One region of the Streptomyces sp. NPDC007157 genome, then DNA from elsewhere that is predicted to be linked to it. Evidence: riboswitches for the same ligand, from Rfam matches in the RefSeq annotation. Region 1 holds a riboswitch; the other holds the start of a gene.
The links. A riboswitch is a leader RNA that binds a small molecule or an ion and turns the genes downstream of it on or off. The one in region 1 is predicted to bind glycine.
Positions count from the first base shown of each region.

Region 2: another riboswitch for glycine. It lies ahead of gcvT (glycine cleavage system aminomethyltransferase GcvT); the one in region 1 lies ahead of gcvP (aminomethyl-transferring glycine dehydrogenase).

Region 1 covers NZ_JBEYFE010000051.1:8,180-14,098, reverse strand. Annotated here, with positions in the region: gene gcvP (aminomethyl-transferring glycine dehydrogenase) at 1-2,711, opposite strand, end outside; glycine riboswitch at 2,886-2,980, opposite strand; gene ABZ642_RS45230 (PRC-barrel domain-containing protein) at 3,095-3,475, shown strand; gene ABZ642_RS45225 (DNA polymerase IV) at 3,701-5,062, opposite strand; gene ABZ642_RS45220 (MerR family transcriptional regulator) at 5,164-5,847, opposite strand.
Region 2 covers NZ_JBEYFE010000009.1:41,729-47,647, reverse strand. Annotated here, with positions in the region: gene ABZ642_RS18315 (enhanced serine sensitivity protein SseB C-terminal domain-containing protein) at 383-1,180, opposite strand; gene ABZ642_RS18310 (enhanced serine sensitivity protein SseB) at 1,372-2,163, opposite strand; gene ABZ642_RS18305 (AAA family ATPase) at 2,266-2,991, opposite strand; glycine riboswitch at 3,148-3,245, shown strand; gene gcvT (glycine cleavage system aminomethyltransferase GcvT) at 3,403-4,530, shown strand; gene gcvH (glycine cleavage system protein GcvH) at 4,662-5,039, shown strand; gene glyA (serine hydroxymethyltransferase) at 5,056-5,919, shown strand, end outside.

The sequences.
Region 1 (5,919 bases):
GTGTGCGGGGCACCCCGCAGCGGGTTGTCCTCTGCGGGCCACTCCCCCGCCCCGACCTTGTCGATCTCCGCCCGGATGGCGATCATCGCCTCGCAGAACCGGTCCAGCTCACCGAGGTCCTCGGACTCGGTCGGCTCGATCATCAGCGTGCCGGCCACCGGGAAGGACATCGTCGGCGCGTGGAACCCGTAGTCGATGAGCCGCTTGGCGACGTCGTCGACGCTGACCCCGGTCGCCTTGGTCAGCGCACGCAGGTCGATGATGCACTCGTGCGCGACCAGCCCGCCGGGGCCGGTGTAGAGCACGGGGTAGTGCGGCTCCAGCCGCTTGGCGACGTAGTTGGCGCTGAGCACGGCCACCTGGGTGGCGCGCTTCAGCCCCTCGCCGCCCATCAGGCGGACGTACGCCCACGAGATCGGCAGGATCCCCGCGGAGCCCCACGGCGCGGCCGAGATCGGTCCGACGCCGGTCGCCGGGCCGGCGGCCGGCTGGAGCGGGTGGTTCGGCAGGTACGGCGCGAGGTGAGCCCGGACGGCCACCGGACCGACGCCCGGGCCGCCGCCGCCGTGCGGGATGCAGAAGGTCTTGTGCAGGTTCAAGTGCGAGACGTCGCCGCCGAAGTGACCCGGCTTGGCGACCCCGACCAGGGCGTTGAGGTTGGCGCCGTCGACGTACACCTGGCCGCCGGCCTCGTGGACCTGACCGCAGATGTCCGCGACATGCTCCTCGAACACGCCGTGCGTGGACGGGTACGTGATCATCAGCACGGCGAGCTGGTCGCGGTACTGCTCGATCTTCGCCCGCAGGTCCTCGACGTCGATCTCGCCGTCCTCGGCGGTCTTCACGACGACGACCTTCATCCCGGCCATGACGGCGCTGGCGGCGTTGGTGCCGTGCGCGGAGGAGGGGATCAGGCAGACGGTGCGCTGCTCGTCGCCGTTGGCGCGGTGGTAGGCGCGTACGGCGAGCAGCCCGGCCAGTTCGCCCTGCGACCCGGCGTTGGGCTGGAGCGACACCTTGTCGTAGCCCGTGACCTCGGCGAGCCGCTCCTCCAGCTCACGGATGAGCGTCAGATAGCCCTGCGCCTGCTCGGCGGGCGCGAAGGGGTGCAGCTGGCCGAACTCGGGCCAGGTGACCGGCTCCATCTCGGTGGTCGCGTTGAGCTTCATGGTGCAGGAGCCCAGCGGGATCATGCCCCGGTCCAGCGCGTAGTCACGGTCGGCGAGCCGGCGCAGGTAGCGCAGCATCGCGGTCTCGGACCGGTGGTCGTGGAAGACGGGGTGGCCCAGGTAGCCGTCCTCGCGCAGCAGCGCCTCGGGCAGCGTGTCCGCGGCGACCGCGTCCAGCGCCTCGACGTCGCCCTCGACCCCGAACGCCGTCCACACGGCACCCAGCTGGGCCCGCGTGGTGGTCTCGTCGCAGGCCATGGAGACGTGGTCGGTGTCCACGAGCCGCAGGTTGACACCGCCCTGCCGGGCGGCCGCGACGACCTCGGCGGCCTTGCCGGGCACCCGCGCGGTGAGGGTGTCGAAGTAGGCGCCGTGCACGACCTCGACCCCGCCGGCCGTGAGCCCCGCAGCCAGGATCGTGGCGTAGCGGTGGGTCCGCTGGGCGATGGCCCGCAGGCCCTCGGGCCCGTGGTAGACGGCGTACATGCCGGCCATCACGGCGAGCAGCACCTGAGCGGTGCAGATGTTGCTGGTGGCCTTCTCCCGGCGGATGTGCTGTTCACGCGTCTGCAGCGCGAGCCGGTAGGCCTTGTGCCCGTCGGCGTCCACGGACACGCCCACGAGCCGGCCGGGCAGGCTGCGCGCGAACTTCTCCCGCACCGCCATGTAGCCCGCGTGCGGCCCGCCGAAGCCCATCGGCACACCGAACCGCTGGGTCGTACCGACGGCGATGTCGGCGCCCAGCTCGCCCGGCGAGGTCAGCAGGGTCAGCGCGAGCAGGTCGGCGGCGACGGTGACCAGCGCGCCCAGCTCGTGCGCCTGCTCGACGAGCGGCTTGATGTCGCGTACGGCACCGGAGGCGCCGGGGTACTGGACGAGCACGCCGTTGATCTCACGCGCGGCGAGGTCCGCCGGAATCCCGTCGCTCAGGTCCGCGACGACGACCTCGACCCCGGTCGGTTCGGCCCGCGTCCGGATCACGGCGACGGTCTGCGGCAGGGCGTCCGCGTCGATGACGAAGACGCCCTTCTTGTTCTTGCCCATGCGCAGCGACAGGGACATGGCCTCGGCGGCGGCCGTGCCCTCGTCGAGCAGCGAGGCGCCGGAGGTGGGCAGTCCGGTGAGGTCGGCGACCACGGTCTGGAAGTTCAGCAACGCTTCCAGCCGTCCCTGTGAGATCTCCGGCTGGTACGGCGTGTAGGCCGTGTACCAGGCGGGGTTCTCCATCACGTTGCGCAGGATGACGGGCGGCGTGAAGGTGCCGTAGTAGCCCAGCCCGATCATCGAGTCGAGCACCTGGTTGCGGTCGGCCAGCGACCGCAGCTCGGCCAGCACCTCGGCCTCGGTGCGCGCGCCGGGCAGTTCCAGGGCGTCGGCGTTCTTGATGACATCCGGCACGGCGGCGGCGGTCAGCTCGTCGAGCGAGCCGTACCCGACCTGGGCGAGCATCTTGGCCCGGGCCTCGTGGTCGGGGCCGATATGGCGCTGCTCGAAGGGGATTCCCTGCTCTAGCTCTGAGAGCGGAACACGCTGGGCGGTCATTGCGGAGGCCTCCTGGTCTGACGCGACCTTCGAGGGGTACCCCGGCACGGGCACCCCGACGGCCTCCCCCTCTGTCATCTCAACCTGAGAGTTTCGCCGGACGCCCAGGGGATCCGGCTTTCACCGTCGGTGAGAGCGGACGCCATCGACGCCCGCCCTGCTTTCCAGAGTGACCTCGTCCGTGCGGTACGTGAGCCTGAGAGATTCCGGGGAGGATTTGCTCCTTCGGCGCCTCCGGTCTGTCCGGAGGACTCTCCCGCACGGGGTCAGCAGCCGCTTGCCAGCCTACCAGCGAGGGCAACGCACGGGTCTTCGAGTGGCCGCCTCGTTCAATGTGCTCTTTTGTAGTGCTTACGGATGAGTTGCGACCAAGTGGAGGGCCCGTGCAGACCGACATCGATCCGCGCAACCTGATCGGCCGCAAGGCGTTCGACCGCAACGGCACGAAGATCGGCACGATCGACGAGGTCTACCTCGACGACGCGACCGGGGTGCCGGAGTGGGCGGCCATACGCACCGGCCTGTTCTCCCGGGACGCGTTCGTGCCCCTGGAGCCGAGTGAGCTGGTCGAGGGCACCCTCCAGGTCCCCTTCGAGCGCACCCTGATCAAGGACGCCCCTGACTTCGGAGTGGGCCGCCATCTCTCCCCTGAGCAGGAACTCCAGCTCTACCACCACTACGGCCTGGACACGACCGCCCCACCCCCCGACCGCCCGGACCACCACTTCGGGAAACTGGCGGGAACCGAGGACACGGGGGCGTAAGACCGACGCCGGGTCCGCCCACGCTCAGCTGCGGGCCGGTGGGGGTTGCTCGCGCCCCGCGGCGGAGCCGCGGATCGGTACAGCCCCGCGCCCCCGACAGGGACACGTCCCAGCTGCGGGCAGTCGTGCCGCCGGGGCGGCACGGGTGGGCGCTGGGGGTAGCCCCTCCGGGAAGGCACCCGGCGAGCGCCGGCAAGCGAAACCCCGCCCAGCCCCCACGCCGGATCACGCACCCACCCCGTCCACCGGAGCCCCCGACACCAACGGCAACGGATCCACCGGCTCCAGCTCAGGGTCGTCCACCCGAAACGTCCGCACCCGCCCCGGCTCCACCGCCCCCGGAGTCTCGAACCGCACCGTCACCCTCCCCAGCCCACTCCCCTGCACCCATCCGTGTCCGTACTCGGCATGCCGGACGTCATGTCCCGCGGGCCATCTCCGCTCGGCGGCCACCACCACCTGCTCGGCGACCGGCTCGGCCGCGTCCTCCTCCGCCAGGACCTCCGCCGCCTCCCCCGCCGCCTGCGCGAACAGATCCTCCTGGGTGTAGTCGGCGAGCCCCGACACGCCCACGCCCAGCAACCGCACACCCCCCGTCGTGTCCACCGAGTCCAGCAGCCGCGCGGCCGCCTCCCGGACCACCGCCGGGTCGTCGGTCGGCCCCCGGAGCGTCTCCGACCGGGTGAGCGTCGAGAAGTCGTACCGCCGTACCTTCAGCACGATGGTCCGCCCCGACAGCCCGGCCCCCCGCAGCCTGCGCACGCACCGGTCGGCCAGCCGCTGCACCTCCATCCCCACCCGTGTCCGGTCATGGATGTCCACGTCATAGGTGTCCTCGACGGACACCGACTTGGCCTCCCGCTCGGCGACCACGGGCCGTTCGTCGTGCGCCAGCGCCATCGCGTACAGCGCGTGCCCGTGGGCCTTGCCGAGCAGCCGTACCAGCTCGTCCTCGCCCGCCTCGGCGATCTCGTCGACCGTGGTGATCCCGGCCCGCCGCAGATGGTCCCCGGTCGCCGGCCCCACGCCCGGCAGGGTCCGCACCGGCATAGGCGCGAGCATCGCCCGCTCCGTGCCCGGCTCGATCAGCACCAGCCCGTCCGGTTTGGCCTGCTCGGAGGCGATCTTCGCGAGCATCTTGCAGGCGGCGAGCCCGACCGACCCGGAGAGCCCCGTGGCGTTCCGTATGTCCGCGCGCAGCTTCTCCCCCACCAGCCGCGCCGACCCGCCGTCCCAGGCCACCCCACCCGCCTCCAGGTCCACGAACGCCTCGTCCAGGCTCAGCGGCTCCACCAGCGGCGACAGCTCGTGCAGCAGCGCCATCACCTGCTCGCTGATCGACCGGTACAGCCCGAAGCGCGGCACGAGATACGCGGCGTTCGGCGCCAGCCTGCGCGCCTGTGCCATCGGCATCGCGGAATGCACCCCGAACACCCTGGCCTCGTACGACGCGGTGGCCACCACACCGCGCGGTCCGAGCCCGCCCACGACCACGGCCTTCCCGCGCAGACTCGGCTTGGATGCCTGCTCCACCGAGGCGTAGAAGGCATCCATGTCGAGATGCAGGATCGTGGGCGCGTTTCTCACATCTCCGATGCTGCACCACACCACTGACAATGCCCCGGCACGCAACCGTGCCGGGGCATCACAGAGGGCTCAAGAGATTCGGGGGAGGTCGGGCCGGGACCTCAGACCGCCTTGTTGCGGCGTCGGGCCAGCTCGTCGGCGGGGTTGGGCCCGATCAGGGTCTCCCCGGTGTCGACGCGCTCGCCGTGCAGCTGGGAGAGCGCGCTCTCCACGTCCCGCCAGACCACGCCGACCGCGATCCCGAAGATGCCCTGACCGCCCTGGAGCAGCGCGTGCACCTCGTCGGGCGAGGTGCACTCGTAGACCGTGGCGCCGTCGCTCATGAGGGTCATGCGCTCCAGGTCGCGGAAACCGCGTTCCCTCAGGTGCTGGACGGCGGTGCGGATGTTCTGGAGGGAGACCCCGGTGTCCAGGAACCGCTTGACGATCTTCAGGACGACGACGTCCCGGAAGCTGTACAGGCGCTGGGTACCCGACCCGTAGGCGGGCCGCACGCTGGGCTCGACCAGGCCGGTGCGGGCCCAGTAGTCGAGTTGCCGGTAGGTGATGCCTGCCGCCGCACAGGCCGTGGGCCCCCGGTAGCCGATCTCCTCGGTCGTCATGGATGCCGCCCCTCCGCCGCTCGGCACTGCCGTCGGCCGCTGCGGAGCGTGACCGGCAGTGCTGCCGTGCTGGGGGTCCCCCCAACTCGAACGAAGTTGAGAGCTTGAGGGAGGGTACGGACCGCTCTCCCCGAGACCGCGTCCCGGGGCACCCCCAGCCATACCGTCGCCGCTGCTTCTCACGCCGACCTCCGTCCTTGACCTGCCTTCTCGACGGTAGGCAGTCACCAGGGGTGCGTCAACGATCGCCACACT
Region 2 (5,919 bases), on a different contig from region 1:
CCAGAGTTGGCGGTGAATGGATGCGCAACCGTGATACGAGCATGAAGTTTCGTTATCCGAACGACGGGTAACACCTGTCGGACAGGGGCAAGCCTGACAAGACGTCATATCGTCGGGCCAAAGTCCCTGGTCTACACGCGGAGATCCGGCCGCGGACACACTCCCACGCCCGGAATCGCCGAGCATCGAGTGACCCAGGTCACAGCATGCCGCGGACTCGCTCCCGCCCCAAAAGAGACAACAGAGGCATTCGACACGGACGACGCCTGCCTCCATGAGAAAGAACACCACGACGTGTTCGACGCCGTCACGGTGAAGCCCTTCCCGCGCAGTACGACAACACCGGGGCCGCCTCTCTTCGGCGAGACGCGGACCGATGCTCTCAGTAGCCGCCGGGGGCCGGCGGATAGCCGTACCCCGCGGCCGGTGCCGGTGGCAGGGCCGCGTGGGCCTCGCGGTCGTAGAACGGCCGGGCGGTCGCCCGCATCCACATCACCACCGGGTCGTACTCGTCGGTCATGGCGACCGTCGACACCGGCAGCCCGTCCGGCACCGCCCCGATGGACTGCTGCATCATCGCCCGCACCGAATCCACGGCCGGCGGCGACGTGTCGTACACGTCGAGCCCGATCGCGAGATAGGGCGCCCCGAGCGCAGGCTGCACCCAGGCGCGCCGCAGCGAGCGGATCGCGAGCGTACGGTGGGCGTTCTGCGACAGCAGCGCGTAGAACTGCGGGATCTCGATGGCCGGTTCGGCGAGCCGCAGCGGCCCGGCGGGCTGGCGGTCCAGGCCGGTCGCGATCCGGCGCAGATCCAGCCAGGGGATGCCGACCCCGCCGCCCGGGGCGTGCGGGTTGAGCCACAGGCCGAATTGGTCGGGATAGAGCGTGCGGGCCACGTCGAGGCCGTCGACCACCTCGTACGAACGGTTCCAGCCGCTCGCCGACAGTTCCTGGGCCGAGGTCACGCAGGGGGCGTAACCGTGGCCGTCGACCTCCATGTTCCCGTACTGGGCGTCGGGGGAGCCGCCCTGACCGTGCCAGAGCAGCATCCAGATCTGGCCGGAGGAGGGCGTGGCGAGGGCGCGGAGGAGTGCCTCGTAGGCGTCGTAGCGCCCGGGGGTTACCTGGCGCAGCATGTGCTCGACCTGTCCGGTCGCCGCGGTGCCGCTGGCGCTCACGTGTTACCGCCCCTTCATTGAGTTGCCCCGCGTTGGAGGTCGCCCCGCGTTTGGAGACAGCTTAAGGGCCGAGGGGATGGAGGCCGGTTGTCCGTCGGCGGGTGCGGCCGGCCGGTGGCCGGCCGCCCCCGCCCGCCGGAGCCGCGGATCGGCACGGCCACACGCCCCTGGTCGGCCGCCTCGGGGCGTTCCTAGTGGCCGTGCTGATAGAAGGGGCGGACGTTCTCCCGCATCCAGTGGCCCACGGGGTCGTCCGCCACGTCCAGCAGGACCAGGTTCACCGGCCACTTGACCGGGACCCTGCCGAGGGCCTTGCCCAGCGCCTCCAGGGGCAGCGCCCTGATGTCCCCCTCCCACTGGGAGAGTTCGACGCCCACGAACATCACGGGGTCCGCCGTCTCGACCACGGCCAGGCAGCGGCGGGCCGTGGCGACCACGCCGGTCTGGGCGAACTCGGCGGAGGCCAGGGCCAGGAAGTCCACCGGATCGTCCTGCCAGTCCGGTTCGAAGAGCCGGACCCGGCCGCCCGAGGCGGGGCCGTCCAGTTCGCTGCGGCCGGACCGGCACAACTCGGCGACCGCCTCCGGCGGCAGCGGGACACCCACCACTCCCCCGGGGTTCACGGCGATGCCCACCTGCGTCGGCAGGCCGCGGGCGAACTCGACGGCCGGGGCGATCGTGTACGACAGATGGGCGCCGACCACCTGGCGGAACTGCTCCTCGGAGCTGAAGACCGGGACGTACACCCGGCCCTCGATCTCCGTGGTGGGCAGATCCAGCGGGCCGCTGTGCGGGCCGCCGCCCTCCGGAAGGGGGATCCACAGGAAACTGCGGCCCAGTACCTCGATGAGCCGGCCCGCCGCCTCGGGGACGCCGAGAGAGGCCGACAGGACCTCCTCCAGCTCGTTGCCGGGCCAACCGCCGTGCGGGTGGGGGTGCGCCTGTGCCGGGAAGTCCGCGGGAATGTCCGCCGGATAGTCCATCTGCCTACCGCCTGCTGGAAACCGCTGCTGCTGAGGCTGAAAAGGCTAGCGGGTGGCTGTGACAATGCCTCACCCCATGACCCGGTCCGCTCTCTGGAAGCCTCACCCGGCGGGCTTCTCCGCCTTCCGGAAGGCGATCCGGCACAGCACGTCCGCCGCGTCCCGGTCAAGGAGCACCGCCGAGCCCACGCCCTCGGGCAGCCCGCCCTTCTCCGCCGCGCGCACCAGGCGGGCGGCGGCGTGACGGTGGCGCAGGAAGGCGTACCGGGAGACGCCCCGGCCGCGCTCGCGCTGCCCGTCCAGGGCCGTGCCGGGCGTGACGTCCAGGAGCAGCAGGTGCAGGGTGCCGCCGCGGCGGCGGGCCGCGCGGGCCAGCCAGTCGCGCACCCAGGCCTGGGTGCCGCAGTCGTGCACCACCACGCCCTCGCCGGTGCGCAGCGCGCGGCGCAGCCCGGCGTAGTGGGAGAGGCGGACCAGCGGGCGGTAGAGGGCGTACGGCAGGAGGCGGGCCAGGCGGGCGTCCCAGCGGTCGCGGGTGTCCTGGGAGTCGATCCTGATGCCCTGGACGGTGCGGTGCATCAGGGTGGACTTGCCGCTGCCCGGCAGCCCGGTGACCACGACCAGGTCACGGGGGCCGAAGAGCAGGCCGTGCGGGCCGCGGCCGGCGCGGTCGCGCAGATCGCGGACGACCGGCGCCATGGGGGTCCCCCCGCGCGAGCGCGGCCGAGCGCGGGAGAGCTCCCCGCACCGCTCGCGGGCCGGGGCCGTCGGCTGCTCGGGCAGGGCGATGCCCGTCGTCGCGTATGCCGTGGTCCTTGTCACCGTGATCGTCCTCCCTGGGGGTTCAGGAAAGGTTCTCCCCACTTAACGTAAAGAGAAGGTAATGCACGGTGTCTCGCGGTTCGGTCCGCTTCCGGCCACAGGCCTGTTACAAAGCTCCGCCCGGCATGCAATGATGTGCCCGCCAACTGCATACCGGCCGTTTGAATCCGCGCGGGAGAGTCCTCAGCAGCCTTCGCTGGGGCGCCGAAGGAGCAAGTCCCTCCCTTGAATCTCTCAGGCCCCGTTACCGCGCGGGCGAGGCACATCTGAAAAGCGGGCCGCCGTGTCGGTGGCCCCACCCAAGGTGCAAGCCGTGACCACCGGTGTGGTCAGGGCGAACCTCTCAGGTTCCGATGACAGATGGGGAGGACAGACCTCGCCTGTCATGCCCTGGGATCTTTGGGAGACGACCGACCGATGAGCAGTTCCGATTCCGCTGGACTCCGCCGTACCGCGCTCGATGCCCTGCATCGCTCGCTCGGCGCCACCATGACCGACTTCGCAGGCTGGGACATGCCCCTGCGCTACGGATCCGAGCGCGACGAGCATGTCGCCGTGCGGACCAGGGCCGGGCTCTTCGACCTCTCCCACATGGGCGAGATCGCCGTGACCGGCCCCCAGGCGGCCGCCCTGCTGAACCACGCCCTGGTCGGCAACATCGCCTCCGTCGGCGTCGGGCGCGCCCGCTACACCATGATCTGCCGGGCCGACGGCGGCATCCTCGACGACCTGATCGTCTACCGGCTGGCCGAGACCGAGTACCTCGTCGTGGCCAACGCCTCGAACGCCCAGGTGGTCCTCGACGCACTGACGGAGCGTGCCGCCGGGTTCGACGCCGAGGTGCGGGACGACCGGGACGCGTACGCGCTGATCGCCGTCCAGGGACCGGAGTCGCCGGGGATCCTGAAGTCGCTGACCGACGCCGACCTGGACGGCCTGAAGTACTACGCGGGGCTGCCCGGCACCGTCGCCGGGGTCCCGGCGCTGATCGCACGCACCGGCTACACCGGCGAGGACGGCTTCGAGCTGTTCGTGAAGCCCGAGCACGCGGTGCGGCTGTGGCAGGCGCTGACCGAGGCGGGTTCCCCGGTGGGCCTGGTGGCCTGCGGGCTGTCCTGCCGGGACACCCTGCGCCTGGAGGCGGGCATGCCGCTCTACGGGCACGAGCTGACCACCTCGCTGACCCCCTTCGACGCCGGCCTCGGCCGGGTGGTGAAGTTCGAGAAGGACGGCGACTTCGTGGGGCGCGAGGCGCTCCGGGAGGCCGCCGACCGTGCCGCGGCCGAGCCGCCGCGGGTGCTGGTCGGCCTGGTCGCCGAGGGCCGCCGGGTGCCGCGCGCCGGATTCCCGGTGGTGGCCGGCGGCGAGGTGATCGGCGAGGTCACCTCCGGCGCCCCCTCCCCCACGCTGGGCAGGCCGATCGCCATGGCGTACGTCGACGCGGCGCACGCGGCGCCGGGCACCGCGGGTGTCGGCGTGGACATCCGGGGCAGCCACGAACCGTACGAGGTCGTGGCCCTGCCGTTCTACAAGCGCCAGAAGTAGACCCCGAAGCAGATCCAGAAGGGGACACTGAGCCCGGCGGCGCGTGACCCTGCGCACATTTCCGCTGCTCACACGTGTTTCCAGCAGTCCTCTTTCACCACCACTCCCCCGCGTACAGGAGAATTCAGGCCATGAGCAACCCCCAGCAGCTGCGTTACAGCAAGGAGCACGAGTGGCTGTCGGCCGCCGCGGACGGCGTGGCGACGGTCGGCATCACGGAGCACGCGGCCAACGCGCTCGGTGACGTCGTCTTCGTCCAGCTCCCGGCCGTCGGTGACACCGTGACCGCGGGCGAGTCCTGCGGCGAGCTGGAGTCGACCAAGTCGGTCTCCGACCTCTACTCGCCGGTCTCCGGTGAGATCACCGAGATCAACGAGGACGTCGTGGACGACCCGTCCCTGGTGAACTCGGCCCCCTTCGAGGGCGGCTGGCTGTTCAAGGTGCGTTTCGCGGACGAGCCGGCCGACCTGCTCTCCGCCGACGAGTACACCGCCTTCACCGCCGGCTGAGGAGACGTAGAAACAGATGTCCGTTCTGAACACGCCCCTGCACGAGCTCGACCCCGAGGTCGCGGCGGCCGTCGACGCCGAACTGGCGCGCCAGCAGTCCACCCTGGAGATGATCGCCTCGGAGAACTTCGCTCCGGTCGCGGTCATGGAGGCGCAGGGCTCGGTACTCACCAACAAGTACGCCGAAGGCTATCCGGGCCGCCGCTACTACGGCGGCTGCGAGCACGTCGACGTCACCGAGCAGATCGCCATCGACCGGGTGAAGGAGCTGTTCGGCGCCGAGTACGCCAACGTGCAGCCGCACTCCGGTGCCTCCGCCAACCAGGCGGCCCTGTTCGCGCTGGCCCAGCCCGGCGACACCATCCTGGGTCTGGACCTGGCGCACGGCGGCCACCTGACCCACGGCATGCGGCTGAACTTCTCCGGCAAGCAGTTCGACGTCGTCGCCTACCACGTCGACGACGCCGGACTCGTCGACATGGCCGAGGTGGAGCGGCTCGCCAAGGAGCACCGGCCGAAGGTGATCATCGCCGGCTGGTCGGCGTACCCGCGCCAGCTGGACTTCGCCGAGTTCCGGCGGATCGCCGACGAGGTCGAGGCCTACCTGTGGGTCGACATGGCCCACTTCGCCGGCCTGGTCGCGGCGGGCCTGCACGAGAACCCGGTGCCGTACGCCGACGTGGTCACCTCCACCACCCACAAGACCCTCGGCGGTCCCCGCGGCGGGATCATCCTGGCCCGCCAGGCCTTCGCGAAGAAGCTGAACTCGTCCGTCTTCCCGGGCTTCCAGGGCGGTCCCCTGGAGCACGTGATCGCGGCGAAGGCGGTCTCCTTCAAGGTCGCCGCCTCGGAGGACTTCAAGGAGCGCCAGCGTCGTACG